Regions from separate parts of the Candidatus Nitrosoglobus terrae genome, predicted to be linked through region 2. Evidence: predicted binding sites of a transcription regulator. Region 2 holds the regulator's gene; the other holds the start of a gene.
What was found. Region 2 encodes FliA, which starts transcription of late flagellar genes. Its sites were predicted from a motif close to GCTAAAGTTNNNNNNNNNNCNGCCGATA; they were not measured.
Positions count from the first base shown of each region.

Region 1: TAO_RS00390 (type IV pilus twitching motility protein PilT) is a predicted target of FliA. The motif match lies at 7,715-7,742, and genes of this name have one in related genera.

Region 1 is NZ_AP014836.1:63,733-78,946, reverse strand. It holds gene TAO_RS10125 (DMT family transporter) at 1-830, opposite strand, end outside; gene TAO_RS00420 (metal-sensing transcriptional repressor) at 864-1,037, shown strand; gene TAO_RS00415 (DMT family transporter) at 1,172-2,071, shown strand; gene TAO_RS00410 (DUF6164 family protein) at 2,085-2,450, shown strand; gene TAO_RS00405 (hypothetical protein) at 2,653-3,294, opposite strand; gene TAO_RS00400 (hypothetical protein) at 3,790-4,818, opposite strand; gene TAO_RS00395 (MBOAT family O-acyltransferase) at 4,818-6,305, opposite strand; gene TAO_RS00390 (type IV pilus twitching motility protein PilT) at 6,621-7,658, opposite strand; gene TAO_RS00385 (YggS family pyridoxal phosphate-dependent enzyme) at 7,775-8,488, shown strand; gene proC (pyrroline-5-carboxylate reductase) at 8,516-9,373, shown strand; gene TAO_RS00375 (YggT family protein) at 9,363-9,932, shown strand; gene TAO_RS00370 (DUF167 family protein) at 9,940-10,248, shown strand; gene TAO_RS00365 (AmpG family muropeptide MFS transporter) at 10,253-11,437, opposite strand; gene TAO_RS00360 (tetratricopeptide repeat protein) at 11,621-12,331, shown strand; gene TAO_RS10020 (TerD family protein) at 12,328-13,191, opposite strand; gene pyrE (orotate phosphoribosyltransferase) at 13,230-13,880, shown strand; gene TAO_RS00345 (sulfite exporter TauE/SafE family protein) at 13,877-14,632, opposite strand; gene argB (acetylglutamate kinase) at 14,691-15,214, opposite strand, start outside.
Region 2 is NZ_AP014836.1:171,984-187,197, reverse strand. It holds gene TAO_RS00935 (tellurite resistance TerB family protein) at 1-447, opposite strand, end outside; gene sugE (quaternary ammonium compound efflux SMR transporter SugE) at 707-1,024, shown strand; gene TAO_RS00925 (type 1 glutamine amidotransferase) at 1,031-1,723, shown strand; gene TAO_RS00920 (4a-hydroxytetrahydrobiopterin dehydratase) at 1,751-2,086, shown strand; gene TAO_RS00915 (metal-dependent hydrolase) at 2,055-2,801, opposite strand; gene TAO_RS00910 (ATP-dependent nuclease) at 3,222-5,186, shown strand; gene TAO_RS00905 (hypothetical protein) at 5,341-5,610, shown strand; gene TAO_RS00900 (mechanosensitive ion channel domain-containing protein) at 5,622-9,023, opposite strand; gene TAO_RS00895 (TerC/Alx family metal homeostasis membrane protein) at 9,120-10,337, opposite strand; gene TAO_RS00890 (hypothetical protein) at 10,458-10,853, opposite strand; gene TAO_RS00885 (RNA polymerase sigma factor FliA) at 11,301-12,026, opposite strand; gene TAO_RS00880 (NAD-dependent epimerase/dehydratase family protein) at 12,700-13,719, opposite strand; gene TAO_RS00875 (glycosyltransferase family 2 protein) at 13,741-14,784, opposite strand; gene TAO_RS00870 (hypothetical protein) at 14,845-15,214, opposite strand, start outside.

The DNA.
Region 1 (15,214 bases), 110 kb from region 2:
ACGGCAGCCCAAAACATCCAAGATGTGGGCTCACCGAAAGCCAAGATTGCAATAGCAGCGCCAATGAACGGTGCAGTAGAGAAGTACGCGCCAGTGCGCGCTGTTCCCAGTCCGCGCAAGGCAAGGACGAACAATACCAAGCTCACGCCGTAGCCCAGAAAGCCAACCACCATCGCCATCCCTATGAACGGGGCAGTAGGCCAATTGACGCCAATCCACAGTGCGATTCCGACATTCACAACGCCCGCCATCAGGCCCTTGGTACCGGCAACAAAGAGGGCATCGGTGGCCGACACTTTACGGGTGAAGTTGTTATCAAGCGCCCAGCACAAACAAGCGGCGGCTACCAAAGAACTGCCCCAATTGAGAGAGGCAACATCTGATGATCCCGGTAGCGCTAGCAGCAACGCGCTCAGCACAATAAGTATCATGCCAAGAACGATACGGCCATCAGCATTCTCATGGAATACAACCCAAGCCAAAACTGCTGTGAGCACTGCTTCCAAGTTAAGCAGCAAAGAAGCCGTCGATGCGGGCGTAAATGTAAGCCCCAACATCAAGGCCAAAGGCCCTAACACCCCACCAAATCCGATGGCAAGTAGCAGCCATAACCACTCGGCTCGTGGCATTGTCGGGATACACCAACTGCGATCACGCGCTAGCCTCGCCAGCCCTAGGCCAATTCCACTGCCAAGATACAGCAGGCCAGCCAGCAAAACGGGGGGAGTATCATGTAGCAGCGCTTTTGCAAGCGGAGTACTGGCACCAAACAATGCAGCAGCCCCCAGAGCCGCGTAGATGGCAGAAGACCAGAAAATACGAGTTTTCATAATAATGTATCCCCTACATCTATATATATTGCCATGAGCCATACCGTCCAAGGAAAAGCTAAATTACTAGCATGCGTACGTCGCATCCGCAACCAAGTAGAAGCCATTGAGCGGGCACTAGATGCTGAGCAGGGTTGCGCTGAAGTAGCTGCATCAGACTGCCGCCGTAGGTGGTACTGCACAGAGCCTGATGGCCAAAGCCATTAAAAACTACGTTGCTAGTACTGCTTCTAGAGATAATTTTTTTAACCTCCCAAAATATAAAGTAAAATACTTTTTAATTTGCTCGCTGCTATCTTCGTCTATTAATCATTCTACCTTTCTTGGACTATCTCACTGGCATGAATAATGAGAAAAAAGGGCTGATGCTGGGCCTAATAGCCGTAATAGGATTTGGATTAACCTTACCTGTTACCCGCTTAGTGGTAGTTTATCTTGATCCTATCTTTATTAGTTCAGGACGGGCAGTGATTGCCGCCACAATTGCAGGATTATGGCTACTACTTACAAAGGAAATAATTCCTAGTAAAAAACAGATTTTACAGCTTATTATTGTTGCGCTCGGGGTAGTGATTGGTTTTCCTATTTTATCTGCTTGGGCTATGAAGACTGTTCCTGCCTCCCATGGCGGTGTCGTACTAGGTATTCAACCATTAATTACAGCAACTGTTGGAGCCAAGATAGGAAAAGAACAACCTTCATTGGGTTTTTGGCTCTCAAGCATATTAGGGGCTACCTTAGTAATAAGTTACGTTTTTTTACAAGAGGTAGGGAATCTCTTATGGGGAGATATTGCCCTGCTAGGTGCGGCGATTGCTGCGGCAATCGGTTATGCGGTAGGGGGGATACTAGCTAGAGAAATAGGAGGCTGGAATGTAATTTGTTGGGCACTGGTACTTTCACTGCCCATTATACTCGTTCCATCAATAGTCACTGCTCCAGAAGAAATTTATAAGCTACCCATTAATATATGGGTCAGTTTTCTATATCTAGCATTGGTATCGCAATTATTTGCGCTTTTTTTCTGGAATAAAAGCTTAGCCCTTGGTGGCGTTGCTCGTGTCAGCCAAACACTATTAATTCAACCATTTATTACCATTGCTGCCTCACAAATACTTATTGGAGAAGAAATAAACACCACCACTGTTATCTTTGCCTGGCTAGTAGTCACTACAGTAGCAATCAGCCGAAGAATGCCTATTTACGAAAATAAAAATGCAACTAACATCAATAGTAATTAGCGTAAAATTAACTATGGCTTGTAAATTATTCTCACTTAGAGATGTATCTGAAGATGAAGCCGAAGAAATTCGGGAATTACTGAATAAAAATGAAATAAACTATTATGAAACTCCTTCCAGCATATGGGGAATATCGACGGCAGCTATCTATTTAAAAAATGAGCATCTACTAGAAAAAGCAAATTTACTCATTACAAGATACCAAACGGAGAAGGCTTATAAAGCAAGAAAAGAACATGAAAAATTAAAAAGGGAAGGAAAAACTGAAACTATTATTGATAGAATTAAAAAAGATCCTATTAAAATAATATCCCATCTAATGTTAATTATTATAATACTTTATTTATCTATCAAGCCCTTCATAAGCCTTGGAAACTAGCAAGCAGGCGTAGAGATCGTCAGCCTACCATACTTCTATCTGTCTTATATCTCCTGTCAGAAAAACCGACTATTGTACTTAGAATAATCATTAGCAAAACAATGGCTTTATCAACAAAAACATCCGACTACCCAAGCATAGATATTTTCTTGCCTACATTGCAATTGGGCAATCGGAGTATCTATTTTAAGATATAAGTGAGCTATGCTTTTTTATTTTTTATCTTCGCTAAAATTTGTAATCTAAAATGATAAAGCACATAACCAAGTATAGAAAGTATTAAAACTCCTAAAACTATATTTGATATCCGTCGCGCTAATGGAATCTCCTTTTCTATTCCCACTCGCACCGGAATAGTGAGCTCCTCCCCTCCTATAGTTAAAATAGCCGCATATAAACCTTTTTGATCAAACGTCACCTGAGTTTCCACCAGACCTGTACGATATTTCTTCTCTGGGACATCTATTAATGTGCGTACTTCTGTTATGGAATCTGGTTCCTCACCTGCTTCCACCTCCACAATCCGAAGAGCAACAAGTCGATTCCTAGTATATTTGTCAACAAGATCAATTGTGATATAGGTAACACCTGCTATAGGTAGATCATGGCAAAAACGCTGAAATGCTGATCTTACTTCCCCTTCTTTTTCTTTTTCTTTCTCCATCGTCCCTGCTGCTGGCTGGTAGGCAGTAAAATGAACGACATACCCTTTATCCGTTGTAACGCAAGGTAGTCCTATGTAACCGGGCTGCTGCGTTTGGCTACTTCCTTGTGCCCAAGCATGAGATATACAGAAAAGAGCAGTTATGGTAAGAAAAAAAGCATTCTGTGATAATTTTTTCATTATTCTCTTTCCTCTCTAACCTACCGACCTCTTTAAATAAGCAGGAAAGCAGGTGGATCCTTTCTGGATTAGGCAATAATTAGGCCTCATCATCGTGATAAAACTATCTATTAATATATTTTTAACTTTTAAGTATATAGCTAATATTTGCCCACTTATCTATTATTTATTACTAATCCATAGATAACATTAATTTGCTACTATCTTGCGCATAGTGTGCTAAAAATTTAAAAATCTTACTAAACACTCTCTTAATAATAAGTCAGATTTTTTTAAGGCACCATATTAATTATTCCCACTCATTAGCGTAATTATTAATTACTCGCATGTAATATAAAAAAGCTAATAATATGAAAAGGAGTTGAGGAAATTTAGCATAAGGCTACGCAGAAAAACGTAATAAATAACACAACTATATCCCTTTTTCAGAGATTAAACCATCAAGGATCTTTAGAGATCAGAATAGGGTTTTGCTTAGTTATATTCTCTCTAGATTCACATCGGTGCGTCCCTGAGGATTGCTTTAGCGATAATAATATTTGCTCGTGCATTCCAATGTGCATCATAAGGGCCAACTCGCATTTCTAGCCTAGTTGAATCCGAATATTGTTTTAAATCTTGAAAAGGATGAATTACTGCAATACCCGTTGCAATTGCCTGTTTATACATTGACTCCAGTGCAGGACTAATAAACTCTTCGCTACGATTAAGATTTCCAACTTGTGGATCAAGTACAATACCTGCTTTTATCGAGCTAAAACTTGTGAGATCTTGGAAAAATCGTTTAACCACTTGAGTTTCAGCCGACGAGAGAGGTGAGGGCCTATCATCTATTACTGTAGTGACATTAGCTCCCATATTTAGGGTAGAAAAAGGGTTAATAATCTTGGTTAAAGTTCCAGCTGATAACCTTAATACACCGAAAAAATACTGCAAGATAGCGGAGTGTGCAAGAAGATCTCGCAGAGCGCTATGAGCCAGCTTCTTCTTGTGAAAGAGTTCACCGTTTTTATCCAGACAGACATCTGTATAGGAAGCATGCTCACAAAGACTTTGGTGAACATCGGCGCGTTCAACAACAATCCAAAACTTTCTAATACCTAGCGTATCATATGCAAACCTAACTCGTTCAAGATAGTCAAACAAGCTGCTACCCGGAATCCCTAATGAAAAAACAGGGACACCATTACGTTCATTTTCAAGCTTTGCTGCCAAGCGATCTGATGGAGCAAGCATTGATTGCTCAACTAGGCTATCTCCTATCAGTGCAACAGCCCCCAATGAAGATGAAAATGACCGATTAGGAATAAACCCAAATTCGTTCGAGCGTTGTCGTTGAGGATTAAGAAAGTCCCACCCAGTAGCACTCTGAAACTCAAAGTTTGGTGGATAGGTCGTTATAAACGGATCAATGTATTGCCCCATATGAGTAGCTGTTGGCGTTGGTAAAACACGCAGCACCAGCTCCATAGCAATGAGTGAAACTAGCGATCCGAGGGCTAAGGGTAAAATTTTATGAAACATTAAAAGCTAAAATAAATAAATGGGCTTATACTGGCACGCAGCTCGTTAATAATGATTAGCGCTATTACCATAGTAGTCGCTGCCCCAGTACTGAACCAAGCAATCCATTGAGATTGGATGCAAACCTTAAGTAGTCGATCAAATAACATATTTGAATTTACTGGCAGCACTGCAATTAAACTCCATACCAGAATTAACCAAACACCACGAGATGTGCTTAATCCAGCATTAAACAAAACCTTTGGGAAAGAGTCGGCATCTACAATTGAGAACATGGCTGATAATATAATGCTAGCCGACGTGAAATCAGTAGCGCGAAAAAAGACCCAAGCTACAATAACAGCAAACATCGTCATTAACCAAGCCGCCAATGTAATAAAAGAGCGGGGCACTAGAAAAGCAAGATATCGGGTAAACGCGTTACCAACACTATGGTGCATTACTAAGTAAAGTCCATGCGCTCCTCCCCAAACTACAAATGTCCAGCTCGCGCCATGCCAAAGACCGCCAAGAAGCATCGTTACCATAAGATTAATGATACGTCGCAACTCTCCACGCCGATTACCCCCAAGTGAAATATATAAATAATCACGCAAAAAAGCAGATAAAGTCATATGCCAACGACGCCAAAATTCGGAAATATTGGTAGCACGATAAGGTGAAGCAAAATTGAAGGGTAGCCGAATTCCAAAAATCATCGATAAACCCACAGCCATATCAGAATAACCTGAAAAATCAAAATAAAGCTGTAACGTATAAGCAACCGCCCCTATCCAAGCCTCAGGCATAGTTGGCAAATGACTAGCCGCTGTAGCATCAAATACCGCATCAGCATAGGGAGCAATACCATCTGCCAGTATAATTTTTTTAATTAAGCCTAATGCAAATAACCCAAGCCCAGCAGCTATTTTTGCTATTTGAGGACGATAGATTTCAAGGCTTGCAAACTGAGGCATCATCTGGGCATGGTGCAGAATTGGCCCAGCAATTAAATGTGGAAAATAGGTAACAAACAATAAATAATGGATGAAACGATACTCGCGTGTTCCCTTTGTATACGTATCAACCAGAAAGGCTATCTGTGTAAAAGTAAAGAATGAAATTCCAATGGGCAAAATTACATCGATTTCGGACAAATTTAAATTGCTAATTGCCCGTAGTGTATCCAGCAAAAAATTTGCATATTTAAACCAAGACAGTAAGCTAAGATTAAAGATTAAGCCAAAAATCAATGCAATACGTGCAGATATTCCGCTGGAATTACTATCCTTGTCACGTAATCTGCCAATGACAACCCCAAACCCGTAGTTAACTACAATTGATACTAGCAATAATACAATGTATTTCGGCATCCAATAGCCGTAGAAACATATGGAGGCCAGCCCAAGCCAAGCCGATGCTGCCCGCGGATAGCGACCAAATATAAAGAAACCTGTTGCAACAATGGGCAGATATAGAAAAGAAAATAAGGCGGATGTAAAAAGCACAGCAAGAGGTAAGAAAGTTTAAGCTATTTCTGAAACTATTTGAAATTATTCGCGCTAGAGCTTATCTTAAATCAATCTAAGTAACAAAATTTCCATTCTTAAAGCGTCTTTACTAACGCAGCCCTATCTAGAGATCTGATTGTGAGTAACAAGGGTATCAACCAGTTTATCTTTTTCAATACGCCAAGACACTAAATAAACATGTAGCAATTCCAAAGATTGATATAGCATAATCATAGATATCAAATTTTTTCTTGCTATCGTATAAATCATAAGTATTGTTTTCTAAGTAAATACCCCGTAATTATCAGTACTCTAGCGAAAAATATCCTTATTCACCGCTTTTTTGACCGCCTCCTGTTTCGTGACGACATTACGGCGGATTAGATCCAACAAACATTGATCTAGGGTTTGCATACCTACACTCTGCCCCGTTTGAATAGCAGAGTACATTTGAGGGATCTTGTCCTCACGAATAAGATTACGAATGGCGGGCGTACCTACCATAATCTCATGGGCAGCTACTCGACCCCCACCTGCCTTTTTAAGTAGAGTTTGAGAGATAACCGCTCGCAGGGACTCAGAAAGCATAGAACGTACCATAGCCTTCTCCGTAGCTGGAAAAACATCAATAATACGATCAATCGTCTTTGCTGCTGAACTGGTATGTAAAGTACCAAAAACTAGATGACCTGTCTCTGCCGCTGTTAAAGCTAAGCGAATGGTTTCTAGATCTCGCATTTCACCTACTAAGATAATATCAGGATCTTCCCGTAAGGCTGAACGTAACGCTTCATTAAAACCATAAGTATCTCGATGTATTTCTCTTTGATTAATAAGGCTCTTTTTGCTCTCATGCACAAACTCAATAGGATCTTCAATAGTCAAAATATGCGCAAAATCATTCTCATTTTTATAATTAATCATAGCCGCTAGGGTAGTGGATTTCCCAGAACCTGTTGGCCCTGTTACTAATACAATTCCCCGAGAATTATTAGCAATATCCTTAAATCCGGAGGGAGCATTAAGTTCTTCTAAAGTTAATACTTTGGAAGGAATAGTGCGGAACACCGCGGCCAATCCGCGATTCTGGGTAAATACATTAGTCCGAAAACGAGCCAATCCAGGGATTTCAAAGGAAAAATCAGTTTCAAGGAATTCCTCGAAACTCTTACGTTGCTTATCATTCATGATACTGTAGATAGTGCTATGAATTTCTTTATGATCCAGAGCCGGTAAGTCGATCCGATGTATCTCACCATCTACCCGAAGCATTGGCGGAAGCCCCGCAGAGAGGTGTAAGTCGGAAGCAGAATTTTTCACACTAAAAGCCAGTAACGCAGTGATATCCATAAATTTATTCAATAATTTTTAAGGTATTTGGAGAATGGTCAGTTTTTCATTAGCAATATCGGTTAAACTTAACCAAACTAAAGTTATTCTGTTAGCTAGGAGGTAGCAAATAAAATATGGCACTGATTGAACAACAACTAGCACAAGTCCGCGCTAGAATTACTCAAGCTGAACAACGCTTTAGCCGCCCTGCAGGGAGCGTTACGCTGATAGCTGCCACTAAAACCTGCTCGGTAGATGCAATTCGTACGGCAGCCGCTTCTGGATTGCGATCTTTCGGTGAAAATTATCTGCAAGAAGCACTACCAAAAATTAGAGAACTGGAATCAGAACACTACGAATGGCATTTTATTGGCCCTATCCAATCAAATAAGACTCGCGATATTGCCACTCACTTTGATTGGGTACATAGCGTTGATCGCTTAAAGATTGCCCAGCGCCTTAGCGATCAACGGCCACCGGAACTAGGGGATCTTAATATATGCTTGCAAGTTAATATTAGCGATGAAGATTCCAAATCCGGCGTTATGCCTGAAGATCTTCCTAAGCTGGCACAAGAGATAGCCGAAATACCTCGACTCTCATTACGAGGATTAATGACTGTACCCGCCATTACCTCTGATTTTGAAGAACAACGCCAACCATTTCGAGCTTTATATCAGCTATGGATCGAGCTTCGCCAGATGGGACTAGCACTAGATATCCTGTCCATCGGAATGTCAGATGATTTGGAAGCTGCTATTGCTGAAGGCGCTACGTTAGTTCGCATCGGCACCGCCATCTTTGGCTCTCGACCACAAAAACCCCTTAAACCACAACAGCCCTTTTAATATTCTGTACCATTTCTGGATTTGAACATGAAGCTAAAAAATCAAGCCACAAATAAGCAAGCCCTTGCCTTTATCGGGGGGGGTCACATGGCCACTAGCCTTATTGGTGGCTTAATTGCTAATGGCTATGATGCCCAAGCTATTTGGGTTGCCGATCCTGATCAAAGTAAACTAGATAGGCTCTATCACCATTTTGGTATTAATACCACTTTGGATAATTTTCAAGCAGCCCAGAAAGCGGAGGTAGTTGTTCTAGCAGTTAAGCCACAACAGATAAAAACCGCGAGTATCGCCCTAAAACAACTAGCTACGCCAAGTCAGCCGTTGTGGATAAGCATCGCCGCCGGGATTCGAATTTCCGATTTAGAATATTGGCTTGGATGCTCAGCGCCCATTCTTCGCGCAATGCCCAATACACCCGCATTAGTTCAAGCGGGCGCCACAGCCTTGTTTGCTAGCCCTCAGACTACTTCCCAACAGCGACAGCTAGCCGAGTCTATATTACGAGCCGTAGGGATGACTTTATGGCTTAGCAGCGAACATTTAATGGAAGCTGTGACTGCGCTATCAGGTGGTGGACCTGCTTATTTTTTTCTGGTAATGGAAGCCATGGAAAAAGCGGCTATCCATTTAGGACTTGATCCAGATAGCGCCCGCTTATTAACCCTTGAAACCGCATTAGGAGCCGCTAAAATGGCATTAGAAAGTAAGGAGGATACTACCAGTCTACGGCGGCAGGTTACCTCACCGGGTGGGACTACCGAACGTGCTATTGCTACTTTAGAGAAATTTGGTATCCACCAAGCTTTTGCTGATGCATTGGAAGCTGCCCGTAATCGTACCCAAGAACTTGCCAAGGAGCTTGGAGCTACTCATGACCGGTGATTATTTTATTAATCCTTTAGTGTTTATTATTAATACGTTATTTAATTTTTACATCCTCGTATTAATGTTGCGCCTGATTCTACAATGGGTACGCGCTAATTTTTATAACCCAGTAGCAAAGTTTTTAGTTACTATCACCCAGCCACTACTTCACCCTTTGCGTCGTTCCCTACCTCCTATTGGTAACCTTGATACTGCCTCTATTGTCTTACTCTTAGCCCTTACCATAGTTAAACTGACTATTGTCTCAAGCTTAATATCAAGTACGCCTTCATTACCTTTATTACTTTTGGCAAGTATGGGCGATCTAATCGGTTTGGTATTTGAGGTTTTCAAGATTTCTATTATCATTCAGGCCATCTTAAGCTGGGTAGCCCCAGCCCCAGCAGCTTATAATCCTATCACTACCCTTCTATATAGCCTTAATGAGCCACTATTACGCCCTGCTCGAAATGTAATCCCTCTCATGGGAGGCTTAGATCTGTCACCGCTTGTCGTTTTGCTAGGTTTACAAGTAGTCTCTATGTTTATCGAGCCTTTATTTCCTCACCTTATCTGAGATTTTAATGGCTAATTCTTGGTATTTATGGGATCAGGATTCTCTGATTATTCAGGTACGACTCCAGCCAAGAGCTAGCCGTGATGAAATCATTGGCCTCTATAAAGATCAGTTAAAAATAAGAATTACTACCCCTCCAATAGCAGGAAAAGCTAATGCCTATTTAATCCAATTTTTAGCTAAATTTTTCCATACCAATAAAGATAGAATCCATCTACTTTCCGGGGCTACAAGCCAAAATAAACGTATACGAATTAAAAACCCAGATAAATTACTGCTCAATACGGTTTTGCAAAAAGCAAATATTAAATTATAAACCCCTAAATTTTTAGCAGCTTAGGCCGAAGATGACGTAATAAAAGCAATCCCGGAATTGCAATTAAGGCACAAAAAGAGAAAAATGATACCCAGCCAAAGCTTTTAGCAAAAAAACCCGCTGGTGCAGCGATGATAGCGCGGGGAATACCCATTAAGCTAGAAAGTAAGGCGTATTGGGTAGCTGTAAACTTCTTATTGGTTAAACTTGCCATAAATGCTACATAAGCAGCTGTTCCCATTCCTCCAGTTAAATTTTCAAAAGCAATCACCAAAGCAAGACCCAGCAAACTGTAACCATAACTCCCTAGCACGGCAAAACCTACCGTTGAAACTGCCTGCAAGATACCAAACAGCCATAATGACCGATAAATACCCATCCGTAGCATCAAAATTCCGCCAAGTAGACTGCCACAAACCGTAGCCCCAAACCCAAACCCTTTAGCAATCATACCGATTTCAGTGGTGGAGTAACCTAAATCTAGGTAAAAAGGAATAGTCATATGACTTGCCATCGCATCCCCAATCTTATAAAACAGAATAAAAAATAGAATCAGTACCGCATTTTGGCGTTGAAAATACTCTAGGAAAGGATCTACTATAGCTTCTCGTATGGTTCTCGGTGTATCGATAAAAGTTTTAGGTTCTGGCGCTAGTAATGTGGTTATTACACCAACCAGCATGATGAGTGCCATCAACTCGTAAATCTGAGGGAAAGATAAATAATCAGCCAATATAAGCCCCCCACCAGAGGCCAACAGCATACCTAATCGATAACCATTCACATACAGGGCAGAACCTAAACCTAGTTCATGATCAGTTAAAATTTCTCGGCGATAAGCATCAATAACAATATCTTGTACTGCTGAGAAAAAGGTAACCAACAAAGCAGCTCCAGCAACATTGATAGGGCTAACGGCGGGTTTTGTAAACCCTAGCCCGACTAACGCTAAAATAAGACCTATCTGTGCCCATAATAGCCAGCCGCGACGCCGACCCAAACGACCCAACTGATAACGATCTAAAAAAGGAGCCCAAAAAAATTTTAAGGTATAAGGCAGCCCTACTAAAGCAAATAAACCAATGGTAGTCAGATCAACACCTTCCTGCTGCATCCAAGCCTGTAATACAGAGCTTGTAAGTAAAAGAGGTAGCCCACTGGAAAAACCCATAAAGAAGGCTACAATCATATGTTTTGAAAAGATAACAAGTAGGTATTTCCGCCACGTTCTAGCCAAAAAAAAATCTCCAATATTAGAAGCCATTCGTTATAAGAAAGAATTATAATTCCATCGACCATAAACTGATCATGATTGCTTAGTGATTTATAGACTAAACTAGATAGGTTTTTAGTTTAATACGTGAGAAAAACTATGAGTTCAAGATTATTTTATATAGTAATTACTGCCATACTGAGCCTAGTTATTGGCTCTATTAGCTTTGCTGTCGAAGGACCCGCATTAGATAAGCTTAGAACTATTGCTGATAGGGCAGGCAAAGGAGATCCAGCAGCACAATCTGCTTTTGGATTCTTGTATCAACAAGGACTTGGTGTACCTCAGGATTATACGAGAGCTCGCCAATGGTATCAGAAAGCTGCAATGCAAGGCGATACAGAGGCACAGGTTAGGCTTGGATCTTTATACCAATATGGTTTTGGTGTACGTCAAGATTACGCTATAGCTCGCCAATGGTATCAGAAAGCAGCGATACAAGGTGATGCAAATGCACAAATCAAGCTTGGATTTTTATACCAAGAAGGCTTTGGTGTACGCCAAGATCACGCAAAAGCTAATCAATGGTACGAAAAAGCAGCCGCCCAAGGTGATGCAAATCTACAATCTGAAGTCGGGCTTTTATATGAACTTCGCCAAGATTTTGTAAAAGCCCGCCACTGGTATGAGAAAGCAGCTGCACAAGGTGATGCAAAAGCGCAAGCTAAGCTTGGATCTTTATATCAGTACGGCCTTGGAGGAGTACGTCAGAATTACACGAAAGCTAAGGAGGAATATGGACTCGCTTGTGATAGAGGTGAGCAGACAGGATGTGATAAATACCGCGAACTAAATGAGAATGAGTTTTAAGAGTCCTTTAGGGAGATCGGTACGAGTAAGTACCGATTTCCCAAGGATATGAGTACCGCTAAAAATAAACGCGCCACCTTCTTGTTATCAGTGGTAGTAATTTCATAAAGTTTCCAAGAAATGACATTCGTTAAGAGCACCCATTTTATCTCTGACTGTATCCTATAAGTAATGATTTGAGCTTCTTCATTCCCTTGAAGCTTTGAATTAATACGTTTAGCCTCAATAACGATAGCATCGCCTTCCCCAACTGAAAGGATATAATCTGCTCTTTCTCTTCCATTTTTATTATTATTTATCTGTGGTTCATCCGGTGTTTCTTCTATTCTATAACCTAGAGCATCCTCTAGCAGGCGATTTAGAATCCTCCGAGTACTAGCCCCATTCCAGTTCTCCTCAAAAGCACGTTTAATGATAGGTAACTGAGCTTCAAATTTCTCTCTAATAACAATTCTTTGCTCATCTATCACTTCCTGCGGAAATTGCCGTGCCAGTTTCTCTTGAAGTTCTTGAAGCGCTATTTCATTTTCTTTTAAATCACCTTCCTTAATCTCAGCACCAAAATGCTCAGCAAGGGCTCTCTGGCCACCAACAAACCCTTGGCTAACAGCTCTGAATTTCAACCCTTGCTCATGTCGGTAGATTTCCCCTAATATTAGTGCAGCTTCATTTTCAATATTATCAATCAGCTGATGCTGATATTGAGCGAGAATGTTGTTATTACATACTATACGTAGGGTAAGAGATTCTAAAATATCCTTTAAACTTTGATGAGAATTATTCATAGCCAAGTAAAAAACAGTTTTTGTATCTCTTCTTACTTTAGTTAACTGAACTAAAACACAGCTTACATTGGCTATATCGCCTTAATATTCATAATCTTAAGTAAAAAAATATAATGAAAAACTATCAAATTGAGTTCATTACATTTGCACTCAAAAAAGGAGTCCTACGCTTTGGGGAATTTACCTTAAAATCAGACCGAATTAGCCCTTATTTTTTCAACAGCGGGCTATTTAACAGTGGTGATAGCCTAGGGCATCTAGGCCGTTTTTATGCTCAGGCAATCTCTGCATCAGGGATCAAGTTCGACATATTATTTGGGCCAGCCTATAAAGGTATTCCTTTAGCGGCAGCAACAGCTATTGCACTGGCAGAACTATATGGGCAGGATATTGAATATGCTTTTAATCGCAAAGAAATTAAAGATCATGGTGAGGGAGGTAATATCGTAGGCGCTTCGCTTCGCGGTAACCGAGTACTCATTATCGATGATGTGATTTCTGCCGGCACCTCAGCACGAGAATCCCTAACAATTATACACGCTGCTAACGCTACCCCTGCTGGTGTAGTTATCTCGCTAGATCGTCAAGAAATAGGGCAAGGAAAACAGTCTGCAGCTCAAGAAGTTACAGCACAATATAATATTCCTGTAACCAGTATTGCCCGCCTAGAACATCTTATTGAATATTTGGAAAAAGATCCGATGATGGAATATCAACTTCATCAAATGCGCGCTTATCGTAAGCGATATGGAGCAAAATCCTAGCCAATAATCAGCTTAAGACCCACTAGCAAGGTAACGGTCTCAAAGCCTCTTTTAATCCAGCGACTACCTTTTACAAGAGCAAGATGGGCACCTAAATAGCCTCCAAGCAGAGAACCAATAAGCAAGGCGGGCAGCCAAGACCACTGAATATTCCCTAACCAACCCAGTGTTAAAGCACCAATACTATTCCAAAATAAACCCACTAACACTAATGTATAGGCTCCAGCTTGCTTATAGTCCAACCCAAACCATCTCACTAGCCATAAAGTGGCAAACAAACCGGTACCCGAGGATAAAGCCCCATTTAATAGGCCAATTAGAAATAAAATACTGCCACCGATTAAATACCCGCACCAGTGACGGTTTAAAGTTTGATGAACTTGCCCTAACCCTGGTTTAAGTAAGGAGTAAATGCCTAGGCTTAAAGTTAAGCCCCCTAGTGCTAACTCCGCAGTACGATCAGGGATATTAAGGATTACATTTGCCCCCAAAACGACTCCAGGTAAACCACAGGCAAGAACAAAAAAAGCAAAGGAACGATCTAAAGCATTATTCCTGAGATACCGTAAAGTTGCGCCTGCTCCTAAGGCCACTGTGGCAACTTTATGGGTAGCTAAAGCAATACTAAAGGGTAATCCTAAAAAAATAAGCGCTGGTAATTGTACTAATCCTGCTCCACCGCCGCTAAAGGCTGAAAATAAATTAGCCAGCAGGGAAATAAGAAATAAAATACCTTGATCAAATAAATACATGCGTACTTGGAATCAAAATCAAAAACAGCTTGATTTAAATTCCACAGGATATCAGGAATTAAATATTACCATGAATAAACGTACCTACCCCTTGATCGGTAAAAAGCTCTAGTAGTACCGCATGCTCAACTCGACCATCAATAATATGGACTGATTTTACACCACCTCCTACCGCCTCAAGAGCGCATTGCACTTTAGGTAGCATTCCCCCTGAGATGGTTCCATCAGCAATTAGGCTTTGTGCCTGCCCAGCAGTAAGACCTGTAAGCAATTCTCCATTTTTATCTAACAGGCCTAAGATATTGGTGAGTAAAATTAATTTTTCTGCTCGTAAAGCCTCTGCTATTTTTCCAGCGACAAGATCAGCATTAATATTATAAGAATAACCATCTTCCCCCATTCCAACCGGAGCAATAACCGGAATAAATCCACCTTGAATAAGCGTATCTACAACACGAGTATTAATCTGCTTTACTTTACCCACATAGCCTAAATCAACAAACTCTGCATTATCTATCGCAAAATTAATCGTATCTCGCCTTAGATGCAGTTTTTCAGCTTGAATCAAGGCGCCATCTTTTC
Region 2 (15,214 bases):
TCGGCCAAAGATCTTATCTAGTTCTTTCTGATCAATCTGCCCATCTGCTTTAGCAGCCCCTATCATGGCGCGAATAATCAACTGCTCAGTTTCTGGGGCAGTTAAGGCCTCAACGTGATCTTGAGGTAAAGAAGGTGGCTGTGTAGATTGCATGCTTTCTCTTTTTTGCAATGCACTAGCGGCTAATGCTCCCAGAATTGCCATGGCGCTGCCCCCAATCGCCCCTTTTGCAGCTTCACCACCTCCACCCAGTAACGCACCAGCAAGAGCACCAAGACTGCCAAGCTGCCCGCCTGTCATCTCTCCTGCTTGTTTTTTACTGAGAAAGTCTTGAGCAACGTCCATTAGGTTACCAAGCACATTAGAGCTAGTCACATGTTCTAATCTGGAGCTACTCTGATCGGTAACTCCCTGTAGCAGTTGTCCCACAAGATTTCCAAAATCCATCGTATATTCCTTCTATTATCAGTGTTTAAAAATAAAGAATCTAACCGCCAGCATCTTACGCTACCGTCTTTGATGCATTTGGCGCTAACTATATAAAGCAGTATATTAAATTATCAATTAAGGTACTCCAACCCACATCAGTCATCTATTTCGCGCTAAATTTAAATGATCTTAGACCGCTATCTAAAGCTAACTTAGGCAGATAAATAGCCTATGATTAGCCTAACAACTAAACTATACAACTTGAAGGAAACCAAATATGGCATGGGTTAATCTTGTAATCGCAGGATTGTTCGAGATCAGCTGGGCAATCGGTTTAAAATACACCGAAGGGTTTACCAAACTATGGCCTAGTATTTTCACTATTTCAACCATGAGCATTAGTTTATATTTCCTATCTCAGGCACTCAAAACGATCCCTATCGGCACTGGGTACGCTATTTGGACGGGAATTGGTGTCTCGGGTACAGCTATTTTAGGAATCATTCTGTTCTCAGAATCCGCTGCCCTTTCGCGTTTATCTTGTATCGCTTTGATCATAACTGGTATCGTTGGGCTTAAACTTACCTCACCCTAATACCCTATGAAAATCCATTATCTTCAGCATGTGGCTTTTGAAAAGCTAGGGAGTATTGAATCATGGGCAAGATCCCATAGTCATCCCCTATTCGCGACTAAATTTTATCAGGGCGATCCATTACCTGAGCTAGCCACCATTGATTGGCTCGTTGTCATGGGTGGGCCTATGAATATTTACGAGGAAGATCGATATCCTTGGCTAGCACAAGAGAAAAAATTTATTGAACAAGCGATTAAAGCAAAAAAACCTGTCATAGGTATTTGTTTAGGCGCTCAGTTAATTGCCGATGTATTAGGCACAAAAGTATTCCCGAATCAGTATCGAGAAATTGGTTGGTTTCCCATTGAGTTTACAGCACAAGCTCAGGAATCTCCCCTATTTAATTTTCTACCTCAGACTCTCAATGTTTTTCATTGGCATGGAGATACCTTTGATCTGCCTGCTGGTGCTATCCCACTAGCTCAAAGCAAAGCCTGCGCCCATCAAGGATTCATATATCACGAGCATGTGATTGCATTCCAGTTTCATTTGGAAGTGCTGTTAGAAAATGTACAGCAATTAATTCATCATGGTAGAAATGAACTTAAAGCGGGTAAATATATCCAAACTCCGGAAGAGATGCTTGTTGTTACAGAAGATAATTTCCTCACCATAAAAACAGCAATGACAGGTATTTTAGATCGATTATCTGCTTAGTATTTTTCTACATATGAGGATATTCTAATGGAGAAATTAACCACAATGCACTGCGAAGCCTGCCGGGTAGGTGCACCCTTAGTCACTGAGGCAGAAATCAAAGTGCTACACGCCCAAATTCCTCATTGGAACATCATCCAAGAAAATAATATCAATCGCTTACAGCGTGTATTTAAGTTTAATAATTTTGCTGAAGCGCTAACCTTTACTAATAAAGCCGGAGCATTGGCAGAGGAGAACGGGCACCACCCAGATATTCTCACCGCCTATGGACAGGTCACTATTACTTGGTGGTCCCATAAAATCAAAGGACTCCATAAAAATGATTTTATTATGGCAGCAAAAACCGATGAATTGCAGTAACTAGATGATGAAACCAATCTTCTGCGGGTAGCAGCCGTTTAAGTAATAATTGATGTAATTTAGAACTGTAGATAAAGGCTAGAAATTTATCTATAGGTGGGGCTAGGTATACTAAAATGCCGGTCAATAGATAAAGTAACAGGGTTCCGAATGGGGTGCGGAAACTCCCCAAGCTTAGGGCGCTACCAAAAGATTTTTTTACCCGTATCCCCCTTAGATCGACGCTATAAAGCTCATCCAAGACTAAGTGGGTAATAAACCCTGAGAATAAAAATAATCCACAAAGCCAAGCATTCAATAGGGAGATACCAAATATCTGTACCGCTAAGATAACAGCACCCAAGGAAAAAGAGAGTCCAGCCGGAATGGAGTGAATAAGACCCCGATGGACAGTTAACTTAGTGAGCAAAGAAGACACTCCATAACGAACTATGATAAAGCAGGTGCCCCACAAAATAACCAGCTCAATAAGTGAATAATGAGTCCCAAAATATAAAACTAAAAAAAACCCAATCCCTACACCCAAAACACTAAATACCCAACGAATAGCAATAGAACTTTTAGAGTCAATATCAGGCAGCATTCCACCAAGTATCCCTAGGATAAAATAAGCCATCAGCATAGAGGGCGGAAAAGCACGGGTTATCAGTAGAGTCGTAACTCCAATGCCGCTTACTGCCGCTGCACCCAGCATATGGATATTAAAATTCGCCATAATTAAAGGATTAGAAAAATAAAATACTATGAAGTTAAAATACTAAAACGCTCTTTATCACCCTATCACCCTCTCTATGTAATAGGAGGGGTTATTAAGATATATCGGCTCTGTTATGCAATAATATTATTATTATATAACCTATATATCATTGGCATCATGCGTAGCGGATATATCTCATCACAAAGAATCTGTTAGAGATCACCAAGCAAGAGGCCGATTACAAGCCTAGCACTGCCGAGGTACTGCTATCGAACTACAAAGTACGCCAATAAGAAACATTGGGTAAAGAAAAAGGAGATTCAAAAACACATGCAATACAATCACAGGCGCTATGAGCTGCATTGGGCTTCCATCTTAACTATGGAAGCCATCCCGATATAGACCAGGCTAGTATTGTAGCGTGATGAGGAAGATCTTATGAAACTAATCAAAACCCAAGTGCTCAATTTTCGGTCAGTGGAAGATAGCACCGAATTTGAAATCGGTGACCTTACATGCCTCGTTGGGAAAAATGAATCTGGCAAGACTGCCATTCTTGAAGCACTTCACGGGATAAAATCAACCCCCAGTTTCACTTATGATCGGACACGAGACTACCCACGTCGCTACCTTAATCATTATGATGAGCGCCACCCCGATGGACAGTCGAAAGTTACCATCACAGAGTGGTCTTTGGATACCGAAGATGTGCGGGCGATAGAAGATAAACTAGGTGACGGCGCACTTTCTGGCGATATCGTGATGATCACCAGTTATATTGGGCGTGATACCTTGGCATGGGTTGTACCTGTCGATGAAAAAAAATGCCTTCAAAATTTGATCGGTCGATGTTCACTAACCGCCGATGAGAAAACCGCAATAAAAGAGAGCACTACCATTCACGAGGCACGGGTTGCACTGCAGGGGTTATCCGAACCATCTAATGGACAGAAAGCCTTATTAGATACCCTGATTACACTGAACAGTAAGTCTGCGACCGAGGCCGCAGCTAACATTCTCTCGAAGCGACTACCCCGCTTCTTTTATACTTCTTTTTTTCAGCGTATGGCGGGTGAAATATCACTAGACAAGCTTTTGCGAGACAGGCAGCAAGGAAAAGTTGAACCTAGGGATCAGATCTTCCTAGACTTCTTGGAGTACGCTGGAACATCCATTGAGGAACTTCAAAATGCAACTAAGCTCGAAGAACTCAAGGCCAAGTGCGAGGCAGCCTCCAACAATATTACAGATGAAATCTTTGAATTCTGGAGTCAAAACGATGCACTGGAGGTGGAGATCGATATCGGCGATGGGTTAAAAGACGACCCTCCACCATTTAACACTGGCCGAGTAGCCAAGATTCGGATTAAGAACAAAAATCACCGAGTAAGCCTACCCCTTTCAGAACGAAGCGCTGGTTTTATTTGGTTCTTCTCGTTCATTGCCCAATTCAAGCAGTTGAAGAAACACTCCGGGGAGTCTATCATTCTTCTCGATGAGCCGGGGCTAACGCTCCATGGCAAAGCACAGTCTGACTTGCTGCGATATATTAATGATCGGATCTTGCCAGAACATCAAGTGATCTACTCAACCCATTCACCCTTTATGGTGCCTGTGCAGCATTTAACTGACGTACGCGTAGTTGAAGATCTTGTAGATCGATCTAATGCTAATCGTCCAGTGATCAAAGGAACCAAAGTGTCGGCCAATGTGCTTTCAGTAGATCGCGATACCATCTTCCCTTTGCAAGCCTGCCTCGGTTATGAAATTACTCAATCTCTCTTTATCGGCCCAAATTGCTTACTAGTAGAAGGTCCATCTGATATTATCTATCTGCAAATGATGTCCAATGCACTTCAATCTAGGCAGCGGGAATATCTAGATATGACTCGCTGGACTATCTGCCCCATGGGAGGACTAGATAAAGTCGCATCTTTTGCGTCGCTGTTTGCTGGAAACCGACTAAACATCGTAGTGTTCTGCGACTTCGGAAAGGGCGACAGATCCAAGATCGAACGCCTGCGACAAAGCCAGATTCTGGAGTCATCCCGCATCCTTATTGCGACCAATTTCTCTGGAAAAGACAAGTCGGACGTGGAAGATCTATTCGGGGCGAAACTATACTGCGATCTGGTCAACCAAGCACTTGGCTTAAAGGGTATACAGCAGATCACACCTGACAAGGCAGCCAAGGCCGACCCGAATACACAAAGGATCGTAAAGCAGGTTGAGCGTTGCCTTCCCCCAGATGCTCCCAGCTTTAACCATTTTATTCCTGCCAATTGGCTTCTACGTAATCCGGAGTGCCTACAACAGGACGATCTGGCAGTAGCCGAGGCTTTGGATCGATTCGAGAAACTCTTTAAGGCCATAAATAAATTCCTCTACGTTAGTGCAATGTAATCCAATAGAATCTACAAAGCGCGTAGTCTAAAGGGCAAAAGGCAAAAGACTGATAACCCACTAAAATAGGATCTACTTATAAAGATTGGCAAAAATAGCTAAATGAATTATGCTGAGATCCTAAATTTTTAATATCTATATAAGGAAAAACGCTATGAGCCATGATAGAGATTCCCTTCAAGAGTTTTTAGATTATTTAGAACAGCAGCGTGATGAGCTACGGGTACAAATACATCTAGGAAAGCTTGAAGCTCAAGAAGAATGGGAACAAATAGAAGAGAAATGGGAAAAATTGAAGCCCACATTAAACGCAATTCGAGATGAATCCATTGCCAGCTCTAAAAATATTTTTACCTCTTTAACCTTAGCTGCTGAAGAAATAGAAAGCGGATATAAGCGCGTTAAAAAACTCTTAGGAAAATAAGTAGCCAGTCTTTAGCCTGCTTTTATATCTTTTAAGAGCTGAATTTCCGTGGGGGTTGGCGTAACAGACCGCACATGAATGTCTAACTGAGGAGAAGGGATCTTAATCCCCTGCTCACCCAGCACTTGATTAATGGCAATATTTAGCTCATGTATTAAAGGATTGCGATTACCTAACTCTCTTACAAAAGCCCACACCACAAAATCCAATAAGCCCTCCCTAAAACCCATAAAATAAACACTAGGCTTTGGATCCTCTAACACTAAGGGATTTGCTTTGACTACTCCTAAAATGACTTGGTGAGCAAGTATAGTATCCGATCCATAAGCAATACCCACTTTAATCGTTATCCGAGTCGTTGAATCAGAGAGAGTCCAATTCACCAGTTTATCAGTAATAAACGTTTTATTGGGAACAATGAGTTCTTTACGATCAAAATCTGTCACCGTAGTTGCCCGAATTCTAATTCTGGAAACTGTTCCCGAAACATCTCCAATGGTGATCACATCCCCTACTCGAATCGGTCGCTCAAATAAAATAATTAATCCTGAAACAAAATTAGCAAATATTTCCTGCAGGCCAACACCTAATCCCACCGTAAGGGCAGCTACCAGCCATTGAATTTGAAACCAGCTGCCCCCAATAGCTTCAAATACCACGACGATCCCAATAATTCCAAGGGCATAACGGCATAGGGCAGTAATTGCATAACGACTGCCTGGCTCCAGCGGCAGCCGCCGTAGTATCATTATTTCTAAAACGCCAGGAAGATTTCTCGTTGCCCCAAAGGCTACTAAAGCTAAGGCTAGAGCCACAGCAAGATTGGCCAGCGTAAAAGGCTTTTGAACCTCTTGCCCTTCAATAACGACAGCGTGATACCAAAGAGTGACATCATTCAGAATCCCAAGGGCTGGAACCGTAGATGACCAAATTAGCCAAAGTCCAATGACCAGTGACAACCCTATAATAGTGTGTAGTAGCTGACGCGTCTGAGCATTAATTGTCTGAATATCTACTTGATCAATATCGAGCTTAGGCGGCATTCCTTCTCCAGATTGGCTTGCGGCCTCTCTAGTAGAAAGGGTTACTCGTTCAGCTTCACGTCTTTCCCGCATTTTAACTAAAGCCAGCTTACGTTGAGCGACGACTAACCAGCGTATCACCAAATCACGAACCAACACGATTGCAATAATCAACCGAAATGTAGCAACAATTTCATAATTAAGATGCAATGCTGTATAAAAATAACCCATTATCGCTAGCCCCATCAAAGCCGTAGGAAAGATAACTATTCCCGAATACCAAAGATAGCGAAAACGGGATAGCCAGCCTGAAGGCTGATCAGTTAAATACCACTCAACAATACCTCCTTTAGGTTTTAACACTCGTTGAAAAAAGATCGCAAATACTCCCATGCCGATGATAAAACTTATTCGTCCTAGACTTTCAGCATATACTTCTCTGGTTTGAGCATTTGCCATCGCTGTGATAAATAAAGCGGACAAACCAACTGGGATAGCCCAAGTAATATTTCGCCGCCAAACCTCTACCGCTTGGGATCCCCAGCGAAAATGAGCTTGGGCTACCCCATTATCTTTGTAACATAAGAGCTGAAGCCCGTGCATTGAAAATAAGGGCAGCGTAATAGCAGTTAATCCAGCCCCTACCGCTTTACTAAATTCAGAGGCTTCAGGGGAAATCTGTAACAGCCAACCAGTAAACCCAGATAATAATGGCCATGGTAATGCCGCCAGTAACGTTACGGTTAAAGCTCGAAGGGTAAAATTAAAACGATCCACATAAATCATCGCTACTCGCTCTGCAATCGATTCCAGAATCTTAGGTAAGCGATGGCGCATCAGGGTTAGCCCGATAAAAACGAGTATTACGGTAGTAATTAATAGAATCTCATCCATCACAGCTACTCTCAACACATGGGTAGTTTCTAGCCAATTACTTGGAGAGAATAACCAAGTGATGCTAATCAGCAAGCCATGCCAAGTCCTAACATCTAAAGGGGAGGTACTTGGAATCCAGAGTAAATGCTCATCTAGAAACTTTGTATATTGCTCAACCTTACTGATCAGCTGCTGTTGGGTAAAGTCCAAATCTCCTATCGATAAGAGATACTGGGTTTGGGTTGCGCTGAGTTTATCGAGCAAAGAGCGCTGGCTTTCTAACAGCTTACGTACCTCTATTTTTATCTCCCCCTGCTTAGATAGAGGTAGCTGTAAGCTAACTGGTCCAGCTAGTTCTTGGTTTACAGCATCATTAATCTTGCTAAGCTGTTGACGTTGATCGTCAATGCGCAGCTGACTGAGGCCGACTTCAGCCATTTCTTGACGATTCTTCCTAATTTCAATCCGATAATAGCTTAGCTCAGGTAAGCTACGGCGTTGTTTTTGTAAAATCTGCTGTAACGCTTCATTCAATCCTGCAATCTCTAATCTTTGCCGTGCACTTTTAGATTCTTGTTCTATCAGTTTTAGTTGGGTTTCAGCAATCTCACCCTTAGCAGGAATTTGACTTAACTTGGCAACCATGGAAGCAAGTTCTTCCCCCAGCCGTGCATTTTGCTCGGCCAATCTTTGGATAGCTGGATCTTTACCCGCTGATTCTTGTTCAGCTAGGGCGGTCACTCTCTGAACCTGCCCTACCTCGGTCTGCCGCCGCTGATTAATTAATTGTCGTAGAAATTTAACCTGTACTTGAGCTTGCGCAATCTGTTGGGCAGTAAGGTCGCGTTGCGCTTTCAATAACTGGAGCCGTGGATTGTAGCTTAATAACTCCTGTTCAAGCATCTCAATTTCACTAAGACAAGCTTCTAATTTGGCTTGAGATGCTAGTTGACTGGCTTCAGAAATAAAAGAAATTTCCCCTTCCCGAGGGGGTACTTTAAGCTCAATTTCTATCTGCTCTTGCCGCTGCTTTGCTTCTGCTAACTGATCCCGTGCCTGTCTAATCCGAGGTTGCTGCTCCTGTAGCTGTTTATCTAACCCCGCTAAGACCCCCTCTAAGGCGGTTAATTTTGCCTCTCTTTGCGTTAGGTATTGCTCTAGATCAAGAAGAGAAGTACTATCGCCCGATTGATTTAAAGGAGTAATAACCCTATCTGTACTTGTGGACGCAAGATCTTTGTTTATTTTCTCTATCTGAGCCGGTATCAGCTCAATAGCCTGCCTATAAGCACTAACATTATCTTTATAAGTCTTAACCGCCTGTAAACGTTCCTTTGCTAATCGGTATAGATCTAATAATTTTTTCTTCTGTACACTATCTAATCCTTGATCCTCTTCTATCTCCTTAATTTTACCTTGAACTTGCGCTAGTACCGCACCAGAATCTAGATGGGTAATCTCAATCGCCGGCGTTGCTAAAGAAACTCCAATAGCTTCTTGCCATAAAATAAGCATAAAAAATAATTTTAATAGCCATATGCTGATATTACTTAAACTTATCGTTTGCTTCATAACAACCGATGAGTTAATTATTGCTAATACTCAGCAAAACTAGCCCTGTATCCGTTGCTTAATTTTCCCAGCTGTTTGACGTATTTTTTGTAGCCACCGTCTCGCCCAAGCAAACTCAATAGCTAAAATACCCAATCCAATTGGGATGACAACAACAGCCGGGCCAGGTAATACAATCATTGCAATCCCAACTAAAAGTACCAAAGTGCCTGAAACCAATACCACAATTTTCCGTGCTTGCCGATAGCTAAGAACGGCTAAGATAGCTACATCATTAAAAAGAGGCTTCTTATTATGAGAATCTGTAGGTAATACAGCTATTGAGGCAAGGATACTAAACGTAAGAATAGTGCTGATAACAGCTAAAGAAGTAATATTTGGAATAGGATAAGATTGAATGAATATTATTTTGATTGCTAGATAAGCAAAAATAAAAACCAAACCCAGCTTAATATAACGCAACCGATCTATATAGTCTTTAAGGGTAAGGTAAAGTGCTCTAAAACCGAGTAGGGAGAACGCGTTACTGGTAAATACCAAAAAAGGATCTTGACTCACTACAAAAGCCGCTAGGGTAGAACTAAAAGCAAAGATTAAATGACTGCTCGCAATTAATCCCCACGCAAGTATAAAGGGAGTTATAGTCTGATTCCCCCATATAGGGCTAAAGAAATTTTCCCCTTTAAAATTATCTGTAATTGGATAAAATCTCATTGCCAATAAGATTAATGGATTATGCCCTATGATGACTTTATCTTGGTGGATGATAAGCGTTTTTATAGCTATCATGATGAGTACCCATCCAAATAGATAATTCATCCAATGGAAGCGGTATATCAATACAACACCTAGTGCAATCATACCCGCCCGTAATCCTAGTACACTTAGGGTACTCCATTGCAACATACGATCTTGCTCCACCAAGGGCACTTTTAAGTATAAAAAGATCGTAGTAACCGCAAAGATATTATCTACAGATAGGGATTTCTCTAAGAGAAATCCAGTAAAGAATTGAATAACAGCCTGTTGTCCATTAGCCGTATGGGATGGTAGATCAGCCCACCCAAACCAGTTATTTTCATACAAAAAATATATAAAAATATTAAAACAAAGGGCGGGTACTCCCCAAATAATTACCCAAGACAAGGATTCTTTAGCAGGTATTGTGCGCGTCCGTCTAAGGCTAGGAAGAAAAAAATCTAAAATGGATAACCCAATAATGATCCCAATAGATCCAATCCAAACTAAGGACTCCATTACTTAATTATCCCTAAATCTACACCTAAAGATTGCCGCTAACCTCCACTTGATTTTTGATTTTTATTAAAATTAACATTAATAGCCCAGTGCTTGCCTATAAAAACAATTAAGCTTTATTTATATTGATAAAGCGCATATAAAAATTTCTTTGCATTTTGTTAATTTTAAGAAAATCATTATGCACACTAATACTATAACCATTAATAACGCAGCAGCTCCAATGAAAAGACGATTAAGAGAGTGGCTAACTTGATATTCTCTTAATCGTCTCCTAAGCTGAGTTCTAGCTCGACGATGCTGAATCACCTTAGGAGATTCAATATTACGCCGATCTCTAATAATACGTCGCTCAAATGACAGACCTAGCTTCTTAGGTTTGCGACGATCGAACCCTGAGCGACGATCCCGCCAAAGATACTTAGATTCATAGTAAGCTAGGATGGAAGATTTTACAGCTTCTTTACTATACTTAGATAGCATAAAACTTAACTGTAAGCTTTCAGTACTTAGCATAAACAAAAACTCTTAGAATTATAATAATTTAAATCTATAGACTAGATCTATTACTAGACAACACTAGGTATTACCCGGTGATCGGAGCTAACGGCTAGCGTGTCACAACCGCATCTGTAAGATTACTTTAATTGCAATCTTTACACTCCCATTCTCGTATATTTAGCGGCAGTTTCTCACCTATTACACCACACTCAGAGCATACACCGGTGGTTTGGCTCTATTGTGAGGGCCTTTTATTTTTCGGAATGCCTGTATTTTTTCTATGCAAGATATATCATACCAATATTTCAGCGGCAAAGAAGCGCATAAGTTAAGCAAATTTTATGCCATTAAACTTTAGCTACCTCCATCTCATAGCTTTTTAAAGCCAAATCTAGATTATTTTTCTTGATTTAATTAAATTATAAGGCGGTACTTCATAGGAAGTAAGACCGGCTAAATACTTTAGCTTAACCACTGGCGCAGGCGCGCACGAAGGCGTAGTACGGCTTGGCCATGAATCTGGCTCACTCGCGACTCACTAACCCCCAATACTTTACCTATCTCTAAAAGATTTAAATCTTCGACATAGTAAAGCGACATGATCAGTCGCTCCCGTTCTGGTAGATTTTCAATAGTTTCCACTAATGCAGATTGAAAGTTTTCGTTCTGTAATATTCCGCTAGGATCTTTTAAAGAGGTAGTAGGCAGGTTAACATCTTCATTTTCTCTGAACTCATCAAGGCTAAGTACTTGATAGCTCCCAGCATCCTGCAAGAGTCGATGATATTTATCAAGAGATAATCCTAGCTCTTTTGCCACTTCATGATCCCTCGCCTCCCGTCCCTCCCGATTCTCAACCTTTCGTATTGCCTCAGTAACTTGTCTTGCTTTACGGTGGACAGAGCGTGGAGCCCAATCATTGCGGCGGATTTCATCTAATATGGCACCACGGATACGGATTCCAGCATAGGTTTCAAAGCTTGCACCCTGGGAAACATCATAATTTCGAGCTGCTTCCAATAAACCAATCATCCCAGCTTGAATAAGATCATCTAAGCGCACGCTAGGCGGTAGCTTAATCGATACATGATAGGCAATACGCTTAACTAACGATGTATACTCAATAATGACATTATCGATATCTTTTTGGGTGCACGCAGCAGTATAATGGGCAATAACAGCATTCATACTAATCCTTCCTTATCACTTGCCCTAACATAGCTGTTCATTAATCCTTCTAGGAAATACACCTTTAACCAAGATTGTAAGTTATTTTTAATTTTCATCAGTTATCTCTCTACTAAAAATTACCTTAGTTCTATTTTTTTATATTTATATATCTCTACTCGAAGTAGATCCAAACTAAACATATAAAAAATCACTATTAATATTCCTATATCCCCAATAGCCTGCTTTTACAGCCACTCATTCACGTTTAAATAAAGAATAAGCAATAACTGTTCCAAATCACCAAAATAATATTAATTATTTATTAACCCATTGATAATAAATAAATATTTTATTATTAATCTAAGCTAGTATATAAATAATATGACGGGATTTTGACTTTATAGCACCTAACCCGCCAAATATTTGGCATATTATCTATAGCATCACAGAAAGCACTGCTAAAATGCAGGTAATAGATGACTGTCAATCTTGTGGTATTACGGCTTTATTGAGCTGAGATCTTTTTACTCAATCAATGATTGATTAGAGGATCTCTATAGAAATAGCGGCAGGTTTGTACGCTTTACCAGAAAACCACATACTTGAGGGCATAAGATTAATCTAGTAGAAAATCATTGTTACTTATAATAATTTATAGATTTTTATGTCTGCTTTGCTCCCGCATATTACTTTAAGAAGATGTTTGCGATTTTCTAGAGGAGTTCGGTAATCCTAAAATTTCTAAAATCTCAGGTAGAGCTGTTACTAACGAATACTGAGGATTATAACCGAGCTCTTTTTTTATTTTGGCGCAGCTATACCATGCAGATCCGGTTATTTTGTATAAAACCTTAGAGTCTAAAGGCATCTTCCTTTTCAATATCGACCCAGCAAGATCACCTATTTTGGCACTTACCCGCAGGATCCAAATAGGAAAAACCCATGGAGGAATGGATCGATCCAAAGCTTGGCAAATCAATAGGTACATCTGACGAGAAGAGTAAATATAATCATCAGTAACAATATAAGTTTGGCCATGAGCCTGATGGTTTTCAACGGCAAGTAACATGGCCTGCACTACGTCCTCTACATGAACCATTGAGCGTCGATTCCCCGCTTCAGACAGCGGCGGGAACCAGCCCCGAGCAACAGCCATCGCCATCCGAGGAAGATTTCCTTTACTATCACCCCCATACACCATAGGGAGTCGTAAATTACAAACATGCATGTTATAGGCACGGCCAGATTCTAATACAATCTGCTCAGCGCTTAATTTCGCCCGACCGTAAGCTGTCTTAGGGGCAGCTAAACTTAACTCATTCAGACAGCTCTCTGTCCCCTCACCCATAGCTTTTACACTACTTATAAAAATAAATCGCTTAACACCTGTTTTTATGGCTAGTCGAAGTAATTCTCTGGTACCTTCTACTATTAATTTTTGGTGTAGCCGTTCCGCCTCACCTGTTTTATCATCCTCAGCAAAGCTGCCACTCGCTAAATGAAAAATAGTATCTACTCCCTCGCATACATCCTCAGGTAGCTGGGGTATCGCTAAATCCCCTTGAAACATTTCTAACGAAGAATCACTCCATATCGCTTTAGCTTTATCGGTACTTCTTACCAATACACGAATTGATACCGATCTTGAAAGTAATGTAGCCACCAGGCGTTGGCCAATAAAACCCGTTGCCCCAGTAATAAGTAGCTTCATTCAGGTTAGATACCCTATTAATTAGCGGCTATGCGCCTGTTTTGTTACGATATCCGATGGGGGATCGACTCTTTCCAAGGGAACTCTATGTGATGAGATACCGGAAGATCTAGCAACCGCTGGCTTCTTCTTACATTCAACTACTAATTGCTCTAGTAGGGTTAATCCAGCTAATACACAAAAACGACCCCAAACCGTACTAATTACTAAACTCATAAACAGCAGGGAGTATTGCTGGCGAAAAAATTTCTGGTAAAAATACACCATCCCCTTATGTTTATGCCACAATACCCGAATAGGCTGATACTTACTACAAGTACCCTTATAATGAACAATTTCTACACTAGGAACAAATAAAATTCCCCAGCCTGCTTGCTGAAATCGCATACACCAGTCCAAATCCTCGCAATGGAGAAAATAATTCTCATCCAATAATCCGACTTGCTGTAATCCTTCTTTTCGAACTAGCATAAAAGCACCAGAGATGGCTTCTATTAATATTGGATGAGTCGGTAAAGGTTCATGGGCCAAAACAAACCCACGAAATTTTGGATGATGAGGCAAAATTTTATTTAAATGCAACACGCGAATCAAAGATCGCCATGGCGTCGGCACTCGGCGACGACACCCAGCTTGCTCAGTTCCATCAGGATTTCTAATTAAACATCCCACCATACCTACTTTGGGATAGGTCATCATAGACTCGATAAGACTTGAAAGGGTATTAGGACGAATAATACAATCTGGATTAAGGAGCAATACATAATCCCCCCTTGCCTGCCTTAAAGCGATATTATTAGCTCGCGCAAAACCTAAGTTATAGCCATTCTCAATAAATCGAACTTGAGGATTTTTACCCACGACCCCACGTAAACAGGCAATACTGTCATCTTGGGAGCCGTTATCTACAATGATCACCTCTATAGGAATATTCGTTTTTAGTACTGAGGATACTGCCTCGCTTAGTAACCATCCTCCATTAAAATTTACAATAACCACTGAGACTAAAGGATGATCTTTAGCCTCATTAGCATCTAGTCCATATACCTCACCTACAGTTTTCATAAGTAGATTTGCTCATATCATTTTCTTTAACTTATTATAATTAAACTAGATTTACTATAATTAGGGAAATTTAGGAGGATAATAAATATGATGGTCAATAGCCTCAATGATCAGGTCATTGGCAACCTCGTTATCCCAATGAGTCAGCCCTTTACCTTGCTGCTGCCATGACACTAGCCCATTTATTAACATTAATTTTCTAGCCTCGATGGCATCATAAACCTCAGCCGTTATATTTATATTAATCTTCAGCATCGCAGCAAAAAAAAGAAAGAAAAAACATTTAATTACCCATGGTTTTCTTAAAAATTCAAAGATAGATAAATAAATGATGGCACAAAACAATAATGAATAGATTTTATAACGAGAAGATAGCGCCTGCTCCATCCCTAGCTGGTAACGACCATTGGCTACTGCTGCCGCACTCAAA